DNA from 2 places in the Mesorhizobium sp. M0088 genome. Region 1 is predicted to be linked to the other one. Evidence: riboswitches for the same ligand, from Rfam matches in the RefSeq annotation. Region 1 holds a riboswitch; the other holds the start of a gene.
The links. Region 1 has a riboswitch for cobalamin ahead of bluB (5,6-dimethylbenzimidazole synthase). Riboswitches for the same ligand answer to the same signal wherever they lie in the genome.
Positions count from the first base shown of each region.

Region 2: linked by a shared signal. The riboswitch ahead of NKJ67_RS32610 (DUF1636 family protein) and the one ahead of bluB (5,6-dimethylbenzimidazole synthase) in region 1 are both predicted to bind cobalamin.

Region 1 is NZ_JAMYUI010000003.1:185,580-191,216, reverse strand. It holds gene NKJ67_RS05210 (MFS transporter) at 1-172, opposite strand, end outside; gene NKJ67_RS05205 (TetR/AcrR family transcriptional regulator) at 294-902, shown strand; gene NKJ67_RS05200 (hypothetical protein) at 1,190-2,173, shown strand; partial or broken gene bluB (5,6-dimethylbenzimidazole synthase) at 2,296-2,925, opposite strand; cobalamin riboswitch at 2,974-3,153, opposite strand; gene NKJ67_RS05190 (histone deacetylase family protein) at 3,275-4,201, shown strand; gene NKJ67_RS05185 (exodeoxyribonuclease VII small subunit) at 4,205-4,456, shown strand; gene NKJ67_RS05180 (DUF2277 domain-containing protein) at 4,567-4,833, shown strand; gene NKJ67_RS05175 (pirin family protein) at 4,873-5,637, shown strand, end outside.
Region 2 is NZ_JAMYUI010000038.1:32,849-38,485, reverse strand. It holds gene cobN (cobaltochelatase subunit CobN) at 1-1,943, opposite strand, end outside; gene cobW (cobalamin biosynthesis protein CobW) at 1,962-3,014, opposite strand; gene NKJ67_RS32610 (DUF1636 family protein) at 3,017-3,445, opposite strand; cobalamin riboswitch at 3,485-3,688, opposite strand; gene NKJ67_RS32605 (winged helix-turn-helix domain-containing protein) at 3,718-4,917, opposite strand; gene NKJ67_RS32600 (NADH-quinone oxidoreductase subunit A) at 5,249-5,614, shown strand; gene NKJ67_RS32595 (NuoB/complex I 20 kDa subunit family protein) at 5,605-5,637, shown strand, end outside.

The sequences.
Region 1 (5,637 bases):
GCGCGTATGTCGCCGAGACGGCTCCGGCCAGCCAGTATTCGCCACGCGTCTGCGACAGCATCGCCACGATGCCGATGGGCGCCATGGCGATCGGCAGGCGCGCCATGAAGCCGGCGGCCGCAAAGCCCTTGGCTCCGGGGGCACGAAAGATTTCCGCGTAGGGATTTTGCATCGGTTGGTTCCTCGACAAAGGACGATTGGACAATTACATACGGAGCGTATGATCATTAAATAGACCATACGTCGCGTATGTCAATTGGCATACGTTGCGTATGTGAATAGGGCCAGAAGCCATGCACAGACCCCGCAAGGAGATGATCGCCGAGACGCGCGCCAAGCTGATCGCGGCGGCCCGTCATGCCTTCGGCACAACAGGCTATGCGGAAGCCTCGATGGATGATTTCACCGCTTCGGCCGGGCTGACGCGCGGCGCGCTCTATCATCATTTCGGCGACAAGAAGGGGCTGCTGCAGGCGGTCATAGCCCAGATTGACGGCGAGATGGCGGCGCGCATCAATGAGGTCGCGTCGAGAGCGCCGACCCGCTGGCAACATTTCGTCGACGAGTGCTCGACCTATATCGAGATGGCGCTGGAGCCGGAAATCCAGCGCATCATGTTCCGGGATGGCCCGGCCGTGCTGGGGGATCCAGCGCAATGGCCGAATTGCAGTGCGTGCATCGCTTCAATGACCGACCATCTGACCGCGCTGCAGGACGAGGGGGTCGTTGTCTCCAGCCTCGACCCCGAGACGGCCTCGCGATTGATCAACGGAGCGAGCAGCCAGGCAGCGCAACGGATCGCCAATTCGAGCGACCCCGAAGCGACGTCGAAGAAGGTGGTGACGGCGTTCAAGCAACTGCTCGAAGGCCTGCTCAAGAAGCCGGACCCGCAGTCGAATTGAAGTTCCCACCGGAGCTTTCGTGCCGGCAGCTGTTCCCGATAGGAATTTTTTCTTGACTCGGTGACCTCAGCTAAGGTACATATTCGTCCATGGTGCTGATTTGCGCCAGTGACCCGCCGCACAGGCGGGTTTTTCGTTTGATGCTCCGTCAGCCTACGCGCCGGCGAAGGCTCCGAAGAAACCCGTTAGCCCGAATTCGTTGCCTTTTGGCGTCAGGGCCGGCAATTGACAATCGCAGGGTTGAGTCCATCCTCTTCCACCATCTCTGAGGCGGAGATTCGGGGCACATGTGGGATTTTGAGATCGGCCGGTCGGTGTCCATCATGATGCGGACCTGGCCGTTCATCGTCTTTCGCATGATCGTCTATTTCGGCATCACGCTGGCCTACATTATGGCGACGGGCACCGGCGCCTCGGTCGGCTATGGCGTCGGCCATATCTCCACTGATCCCGACGGGCCCATGTCCTTTGCCCTGTGGGGCGGCGTGGTCGGGTTTGGCCTCGTCTCGATCGCTGTGTATTGGATCCGCGAATACATCCTCTATGTCGTCAAGGCCGGCCACATCGCCGTCATGGTTCATCTGATCGACGGCCGCGACATTCCCGGCGGTCAGGACCAGATCGCCTATGCCAGGGATATCGTGACCCAGCGTTTCGCCGAGGCCAACATCCTTTTCGTCGTCGACCAACTCGTCAAGGGCGCCATCCGCGCCATCACCGGCCTGCTCGGCGGCATCGCCGCCTTCCTGCCGATACCGGGCCTGAGCGGCCTGGTCTCCTTCATCAACACGGTGATCCGCCTGTCGCTGACCTATGTCGACGAGATCATCCTCGGCTACAACATCCGCATCAATTCAGCCTCGCCCTTCGAGACGGCGCGCCAGGGCGTCGTGCTCTATGCCCAGAACGGCAAGGTCATGGTCAAGAACGCCGTCTGGCTGGCGGTCATCATGTGGGGCGTGTCGTTCATCATCTTTCTGATGATGCTGGCGCCTGCCGGCGCGATTCTGTTCCTGATGCCTGGCCAGCTCGCCGGCTGGGCTTTTGTGCTCGCCATCGTCTTCGCCTGGGCATTCAAGGCGGCATTCATTGAACCCTTCGCCATCGCCTGCCTGATGCAGGTCTATTTCAAGACCATCGCGGGCCAGGTGCCGGATCCGGCCTGGGACGCCCGGCTGGCCGAGGCGTCGTCGAAGTTCAGGGAGCTCAAGGACAAGGCGCTCGCCTCCTTCGGCGGTTCGCGCTGGGCTACGGCCGGCGCCACACCCTGATCGGCCGGGCGGGTGATGTCTGGTGAGGCAGAAACGGTGTTGAGGCGCGCCACGGTGGATTTGAGCTGTGTCTCGCCTTGCCCGGAAAAGGTCTCGCTCATGATCAGCTCCGGCAGCGGCAGCCGCCGTCCCCAGCCATGCGTTTCAAGGTCCGGTTTGGGAGCGAACTCGGAAACACGGCCGACGCAGAGATAGGCGATCGGCGTTACGTGGTCCGGAATGGCCAACAGCCGCTTTAGCGCCTGCGCTTCGATGATGCTGACCCAGCCTACACCGACGCCCTCGGCACGCGCGGCCAGCCAGAAATTCTGCACCGCGCAGACGGTGCTGTAGAGATCCATCTCCGGATTGTGCCAGCGTCCCAGCGGCGAACCCTTCGAGCGCTGCCTATCGCAGGTGATGCAGATGTTGAGCGCGCTTTCGCAGATGCCTTCCAGCTTGAGCTTGCGGTACAGTGCCTGTTTTTCCGCCTCGATCGCCGGCAGTTCCTGTTCGCGCGCGGCCAGGAACAGGTCGCGCACCTCCGCCCGTCGCTCGATGTCACGAATGACAATGAAATTCCATGGCTGCATGAAGCCGACCGATGGCGCGTGATGGGCAGCAAGCAGCAGCCGCGCCAGCACGTCGTCATCGATCGCGGTGGGCAGGAAATGGCTGCGCACGTCGCGCCGTGTGAACATGGCGCGATAGACCGCATCGCGCGCACTCTGGTCAAATCCGTCGCCAACAGCAGCGGTCAGGTGTTCCGGCATCGCTTGTCCCCTTGCGATTGCAATTGATATCATCCGCCTGGCCATGCGGATGACGATGCCTGCCAGGCCGGTCTTCTGGCTCGGGATCAACCCGCGTCCGGTGCCTTCCCGTCATCGACAGTGGCATTTACCGGCGCGGTCCCCCTCACAGCGTTGGGCACGCCACGGAATTCAACCGTGTTCCCGATTCTCCCGCTTGCGGCGGGCACCAGGCAGTACCAAAAACCTTACGCCGAAGTGCTGAGGACGCCAATGCTTGCAGCGACGCGAATGGACGCAGTCGCGATTTTCCCCAGTCATCGGCCGCCCGTGCATGGCCTTTGTCGATCCGGGTCACTAGATTAGGACGATGACCACCCGTCTCTACACCCATCCGATCTTCCTCGAGCATCTCACGCCGCCCGGACATCCCGAGCGGCCCGACCGCTTGCGTGCCATCGAGCGCGTGCTCGATGAGGAAGCCTTTGCCGGGCTCGATCGTATCCAGGCGCCGGAAGGCGACGAGGCCACCATCCTCTACGCGCATCCCGCCGATTTCGTCGCCCGCGTGCGCGCCGCCATTCCCGACGAGGGGATTGCCCGCATCGATGCCGACACCACTGCCAGTCCGAAGAGCTGGCAAGCGGCGATCACCGCGATCGGCGCCGCTAACGCCGCCGTCGATGACGTCTTTTCGGGCCGCGCCGACAACGTCTTCGTCGCCGCCCGGCCGCCCGGCCATCATGCCGAAAAGACCACGGCCATGGGCTTCTGCCTGTTCAACACGGCGGCGATCGCGGCGCGTTATGCGCAGAAGAAACACGGTGTCGAACGCGTTGCCATCGTCGACTGGGACGTGCATCACGGCAATGGCACGCAGGACATTTTCTGGGACGATCCGTCGGTGCTCTATTGCTCGACACACCAGATGCCGCTTTATCCCGGCACCGGAGCGAAGAACGAAACGGGCGCCGGCAACATCGTCAACGCGCCGCTGGCGCCGCAGACTGGCAGCGAGGTGTTTCGCGATGCCTTCCTGTCGCGCGTCCTGCCCGCGCTCGACAATTTCGCGCCCGACCTGATTATCATTTCGGCGGGGTTCGACGCGCACCACCGCGATCCGCTGGCCGAGATCAATCTGACCGAGGATGATTTCGATTGGGCGACCGGCCAGCTGATGCAGCGCGCGGCACGCCACAGCGGCAACCGGCTCGTCAGCCTGCTCGAGGGCGGCTACGATCTGCAGGGATTGGCATTTTCGGTCGCCGCCCATGTCGGGCGACTGATGAAAGGATGAATGATGGCCGATGAGACCAACGAAGACGTCAAGGCGATGAGCTTCGAGCAGGCACTCGATGCGCTGGAGAAGATCGTCGATGATCTGGAGCGTGGCGACGTGCCGCTCGACCAGTCGATCAAGATCTATGAACGTGGCGAGGCGCTGAAGGCGCATTGCGACCGGCTGCTGAAGGCCGCCGAGGACAAGGTCGAGAAGATCAGGCTGTCGCGCGACGGCAAGCCGGTCGGAACGGAGCCGCTCGACGCGGATTGAGGCCCGGTCCGAACATAGGCTCGCCTCACCGGTTTTTGGACATGATCATGATCGAGGATATAACTCGTCCCGATTGAAACAGCTCAAGGACAAGAGGAGATACGGAAGCGATGTGCAGAAACATCAAGACCCTGTTCAATTTTGATCCGCCGGCAACCCCTGACGAGGTGCGCGACGCGGCTCTTCAGTTCGTCCGCAAGCTGAGCGGAACGACGCGGCCCTCGAAGCAGAACCAGCACGCCTTCGACCATGCCGTCGAAGCCATCGCGGCCTCGGCGCGCGAACTGCTCGATTCCCTGGAAACCCATCAGCATCCGCGTAATCGCGAAGAGGTGGCGGCCAAGCTGCGGGCAAAGGCGGCGATCCGCTTTGCCTGACGCGGCCAGGCGGCCTTCGACGGCCGACAAGGAGAGTCCATGAGCTTCTTCCCCGGGAAAGACCCTGAGGCAGGCGACGCCTTTGCCAGCGACCAGATCGAATTGATGGTCATTCCGAACGCCAAGGACATCGGCGGTTTTCAGGTGCGCCGTGCCCTGCCGACGGCAAAAAGGCGGCTGGTCGGGCCGTTCATCTTCTTCGACCGCATGGGTCCTGCCATCCTGCGGGCCGGCCAGGCGCTCGACGTCCGTCCGCATCCGCATATCGGCCTGTCGACGGTCACCTATCTGTTCGACGGCAAGATCCGGCATCGCGATTCACTCGGCACCGAAATGGTCATTCAGCCCGGCGACGTGAATTTGATGACCGCCGGCCGCGGCATCGTCCATTCGGAGCGTACGCCGGAGGAACTGCGTGGCGCGCCGATGTCGGTATCCGGCCTGCAGACATGGCTGGCGCTGCCGGACGACAAGGAAGAGGTGGCTCCTGTGTTCGAGAACACAGGAGCGCTCAGGCTTCCCGAGATCGATGCCGAAGGCGTCAACGGGCGCCTCATCATCGGCGATTTCCAGGGGTTGCGGTCGCCGGTCAGGGCCGACTCGGAGACGCTCTACGCCGACCTGCGCCTGGCGCCCGGCGCCAGCGTGAAAATCCCTGCCGACGCGGAAGAGCGCGCCATTTACACGCTGGAAGGCGAGGTCTCGATTTCGGGCGATGTGTTCCCAGCCGAACGGCTGCTGGTGTTCCGTCCCGGTGACGAGATCGTCGTGTCGTCGCTGACCGGCGCGCATTTCATGCTGTTC
Region 2 (5,637 bases), on a different contig from region 1:
TTGTGTTGGTTTTCGTCGAGCCCGGCGCCGGTCAGCGGCGGTGGCAGATGGCCAAGGGTGACGGCGGCGATGCGGCGCTTGGCTTGCGCCGCTTCGCCTGGGTTGGAGACGATGAAGGGATAGACGACGGGCAAGGCGCCGGTGACGATCTCGGGAAAGCAGTTCTCCGAAAGCGCAACGGTCTTGCCCGGCAGCCATTCCAGCGTGCCATGGGCGCCGACATGGACCAGCGCGTGGACGCCGAGCGACTTGCGCAGCCATAGGCCAAAGGCGATCAGCGCACGGCGTGGGGGTAAAGTCGGGTCGTGGTAGTCGGCCCGGCGGTCGGCGGAGCGGCCGCGATCCGGGGCGAGGGCGATGGTGATGTTGCCGAAGGTGGCGGCGCGGAAGGGGAAGCTTCCGCGCGAGGGGGTCTCGCACAGCCCTAAGTCATCTTCTGCTGTCCCCCAAGCGGCTTCTACCGCTGTAATCGCACCCGTCGGCAATTCTGTCGAAAGAGCGAGATAATCGTCCAGCCTCAGCCCATCGCCGCTTAACCCCAGCAGCCCCAGCAACTCACGCGGCGTCTCCGGAATCTCCTCAACCCCGTAGCCCTGATCCCGCAGGTCCTGCAGAATGGCCAGCACGCTGGACGGCACGTCGAGGCCGACGGCATAGCCGGTGCGGCCGGGGGCGCTGGGATAATCCGGCATCAGGATCGCCAGCTTGCGCTCGGCGCGGGGCGTCTCCTGCAGGCGGATAAAGGCCGCGACGCGGTCAGCCACTTGCGCCACGCGATCCGGTTCCGGCCGGTTGGCGAAAGCGCGGTGGCCAAGTGCTGGATCGATCTCGCTCTCGCCCTTGAAGGAAATGGCGCCGGCCAGGATGCGGCCGTCGAGCTCGGGCAGCACGACATGCATGGCAAGGTCGGCGGGCGCCAGGCCGCGCTGGTTGTTCTCCCAGATGTCGCGGCGGGTGGTGGCGACGATGACCTGGAAGACCGGCACGCCGGCGCGGTCGAACAAGGTCTCATTGCCGGGTTCGGCACCGGACGCGAAAGCGGTAGCGGTGATGATGGCGGCGGGTTTCAGTGAGGCGAGTGCTGTTTCCACGAACGCCAGGGATGCCGGGTCCTTGAGGCTGGAGACGAAGATGGGGACTGGGTTGATGCCGCGCTGTCGCAGAGCTTCAAAAAGTGCGTCGATCGGCGCGACATCGGCGGCCAGCAGCATCGAGCGGTAGAACAGGATAGGCACGACCTTTCCCTCCCCCTCGAGGGGAGGGTGGCCCGCAGGGCCGGGTGGGGTCGGTACGACCGGACGCGGCGTTTCTTTGAGTCGGCGCGCTTCGGAGAGGACCCCACCCCCGGCCTGCGGCCGGACCCTCCCCTCGAGGGGGAGGGGGACGACGCCACGTCCGGGTTCGTAGTAGCCAGCTTTGGGCACGGCGACCGGTTCGACGAAAGACGCATCCGACCCCGCCAGCCGCGCCAATCTCCGCACCAGCGCGCTCATATTCGCCGGGCCGCCCTCGCGGAAATAGTCGAGCAGGCCGTCCAACTCTTCGCGCGGCAGCGTGGAGGCTTCGATCAGGCGCAAATCCTCGTCGCGGCATTCGCCGGGCAGCAGCGCCAGTTTTATGCCGCGTTCGCGGGCGGTCGAGGCGAGCTGGTCGCAGCCGTAGCGCCACCAGTCGTAGCCGCCGAGGATGCGCACGAGGATGATCTTGGCGTGGCGGGCGACGCTGTCGATCCAGAGGTCGACGGACATGGGATGGCGCAGGTCACGAAGTGCGGCCAGCCGCATCGAGGGCAGGCGGCCGGCATCGGCCTTCCAGGCTGCCGCCAGTCCGGCGAGGTCGCTGTCGGTGAAGGACAGCGCCACGATATCCGCCGGCGTCTGCCGCAGATCGACCGGCTCGGCGAGGTCGTCGAGCGAGGCGGATGTCGTGGTGAGGATGTGCATCGCGACCCGTGTCCGAAATCAGCCGGCGAGTATACGCTCGATCGCCGGGCGGTTCAGCCCTTTCAGGCCGATGACGACGAGACGCGAGCGGCGGTCGTCCTGCGCAGTCCAGGCGCGGTCATAGTAATGATTGACGCGCGGCCCGACGGCCTGCAGCAAGAGCCGCATCGGCTTGCCGCCGACTTCGACGAAGCCTTTTACGCGCAGCACGTTCTCTTCTTCTGCGACGGTGGCGACGCGCTTTGCCAGCTCGTCCGGATTGGCGATCGAGGCAATGTCGACGATGAAGGTGTCGAAGTCGTCATGCTCGTGGTCGAACGCGCCGTCATGATGGGACTTGCGGTTCTGGATGTCGTCCTCGACGGCGAGACCGAGCCCGAGCAGCACCGAGGGATCGACCTTGCCATGCGATGTCGGCACGATCTTCACCGCGCGGGCGGAGTGTTCGCCAATGATGGTATTGGCGCGGGCGGTGCCGGCGGCGTCCATCAGGTCGCTCTTCGACAGGATGATCAGGTCGGCGCAGGCGATCTGGTCCTCGAACAGTTCTTCCACCGGGTCGTCGTGGTCGAGCGTCTCGTCCCCGGCGCGCTGCGCCTGCAGGGCATCCATGTCGTTGGCGACGCGGCCTTCGGCCAAGGCCGGGCCGTCGACCACGGCAATGACGCCATCGACAGTCACCCGGCTTTTCACGCTCGGCCACTGGAAGGCCTGGACCAGCGGCTTGGGCAGCGCCAGGCCCGAAGTCTCGATCAGGATGTGGTCGACCCTCGGCGTCAGCGACAGGATCTTGTCAAGCGCCGGGACGAAATCATCGGCGACGGTGCAGCAGATGCAGCCATTGGCCAGTTCGACGATGTTTTCCTCCGGGCAGGTGTCGATGCCGCAGCCCTTCAGGATCTCGCCGTCGATGCCGATGTCGCCAAACTCGTTGACGATGATGGCAATGCGCTTGCCGCCGGCGTTTTCCAGGAGATGGCGGACCAGCGTCGTCTTGCCGGCGCCGAGGAAGCCGGTGACGACGGTGCAGGGAACGCGGGAGAGGTTCGCAGACGAATCTGGGGCAGTCATGGTCAGTCCTTCAGCATGTCGAGGGGAGGGATGCGGGCAACGAGGCCACGCTTCAGGCTATCGGGACGGCCACGCCAGGGAATGAGACCGTCGGTCGAGGTGGCGAAAAGCTTGGCGCCCGTGACGAGGTCGGCGCCGCTGGTCTCGGTCAGGTCGCCAAAGACATAGCTCCAGCAGCCGTCGCGCAGGATGGCGGCGCTGAGGCGCCGCTTGCAATTGCCAAGGCATTCGACGCTGCGGATGCGGATGTCGTCGCCGGATGCGGCGCGGCGCGTATCCTCCGCCAGCAATTCGCCGGCGCGAGGATGGGCGTCGGAGCCGGTCTCATCGCGGCAGGAGGCGCAGACGATGATGGTGACGCCGGCCAAGGCATCATCATGGCCGGACGAAATATCCGCTGTGCCAGCCGAAAAACTGCTGTCGTGGTCCAAAGATCGGGCTCCTTGCCCGGAAACCCGCCGGGCGATCGGATTCTATAGTCGCAGACGGCAGGTCTCCTGGCTCGCGGGTCATCGCCTTGGGTAGCCGCCTTCCCGGGAACTCCCAGTGGCTTTCGGCCTTGGCTCTTCGCTTACAGTTGCGGGGACAGCCGCGGATTTGGGATTTTGCCCCGCACCGCATTCCCTCTTAGCTCTTGCCGTTGCGGGCAAGAGACCATCTGAACCGGATTTAGGCTTTTGCGGGCGGCGGTGTCAACGCGAGCTTACGACATGGCGATGTCGGCCAGCGCCGGACCCAAATCGCCGGCCGGGGTCACTTCCATGCGCTCAAGGCCAAGCCAGCCCTGCATCTGCTTCAATTCCTCGAACAGTTCTGCAGCGGTTTCAGGTGGCGCCTTGGGCTCGGCGTAGGCCGCATGGACCCGCAGCACGCTGGCCGGACGATCTGCCTTGAGGTCGACGCGTGCCACGATCCTGTCGCCGAGCAGGAACGGCAGGACATAGTAGCCGTATTGCCGCTTGTCGGCCGGCGTGTAGATCTCGATGCGGTAGTGGAAGTCGAACAGCCGCTCTGTGCGCGAGCGTTCGAAGACGACAGGATCGAACGGCGCCAGCAGGGCGCGGGCCTCGACTTTGCGCGGCAGGCGGGCATCCCGGTGAAGATAGGCCGGCTTGTCCCAGCCTTCGACGCGCATCGGCAGCAATTCGCCGGTTTCAACCAGTTCCTCCAACCGGCCTTTCATATCGGCCGGCGACAGGCGGAAATAATCGCGCAAATCGCCTGAAGTCGCCACGCCGTGGGCGCGGGCGGAAATGCGCAGCAATTCGCGGTGCGCGTCCTCAGGCGTCGGCACCGGCAGATCGAGGACCGCCTGCGGCAGCACGCGCTCGGGCAGATCATAGAAGCGCTCGAAACCGCGACGGTGCGCCGTGGTGATGCGTCCGGCCCAGAACAGCCATTCGAAGGCATGCTTGGCGTGGCTCCAGCCCCACCAGCCGCCCGAGCCTTTCTGGCCTTCGAGCGCGGAAGCGGCGATCGGGCCGCGCTCGGCGACCTGGCGGTAGATCTCCTCGATATAGGCGGCATGTTCGCGGCCCCATTTGGCGAGGCCCAGATACATTTCGTCGCCGCGCTCGGCGCGCTGCATGCGCCAGCGCATCAGCGGGTAGGTCTCGACCGGCAGGAAGGACGCCTCGTGCGCCCAGTATTCGAAAACCGTGCGCTTACGCGTCACGGCCGCGTTGTCGAGCAGCGAGAACGGGTAGGGACCAAGGCGCGAATAGAGCGGCATATAATGAGCGCGCACCACCGCGCTGACGGAATCGATCTGCAGCAGGCCGGTGCGGGAGAGGGTGCGGGCAAAATGCCGGCGGTCGGGCGTGCCGGTCGGGCGGGGATCGAGAAACCCCTGGGCGGCAAGCGCGATGCGACGGGCCGTGGGGAGCGAAATCTTTTCCTTCATGCAGGCATCACTTTGAAGTGTTTTGACCGAGGGTCGAATGGCTGATTCCAACCCATGCTAGCAGGGTTTTGGCGGCATCCATGTCAGGAGAGAAAAGTGGAGTAAAAAGCGAAGGAAATCAAACAGGAGCGGATCGGACCAGTTTGCCGCGATATGCCGTCCAGGTCGGTGTTTTGAACAAGGTTTGACTTGCTTCGCTGGAAGTGCTGCGCTAACCCTCGCCGCGTTGCAGCATAGGCCCTTAAAACGGTTCAGCGGTTAAACTGTCACGCTTCCGCATTAGGGTCCGGTGCTGTAATCAAACTGGATTGGCGCCAACGGAAAGCCGAGCATGAACGCACTCTTGAGCTCATACCTGCCCATCGTCCTGTTCATAGGCGTGGCGCTGGTTGTCGGCCTGGCGCTGCTGGCCGCGCCCTTCCTGGTGGCCTACCGCAATCCCGATCCCGAAAAGCTTTCCGCCTATGAGTGCGGTTTCAACTCGTTCGACGACGCCCGCATGAAGTTCGACATCCGTTTCTACCTGGTGTCGATCCTGTTCATCATCTTCGACCTGGAAGTGGCCTTCCTGTTTCCGTGGGCGGTGTCGTTTTCGAAGATCGGCATGCTCGGTTTCTGGTCGATGATGGTGTTTTTGGCGGTGCTGACCATCGGCTTTGCCTATGAATGGAAAAAAGGAGCGCTGGAATGGGATTGAACGACAGTTCAGGCACCCTCGTC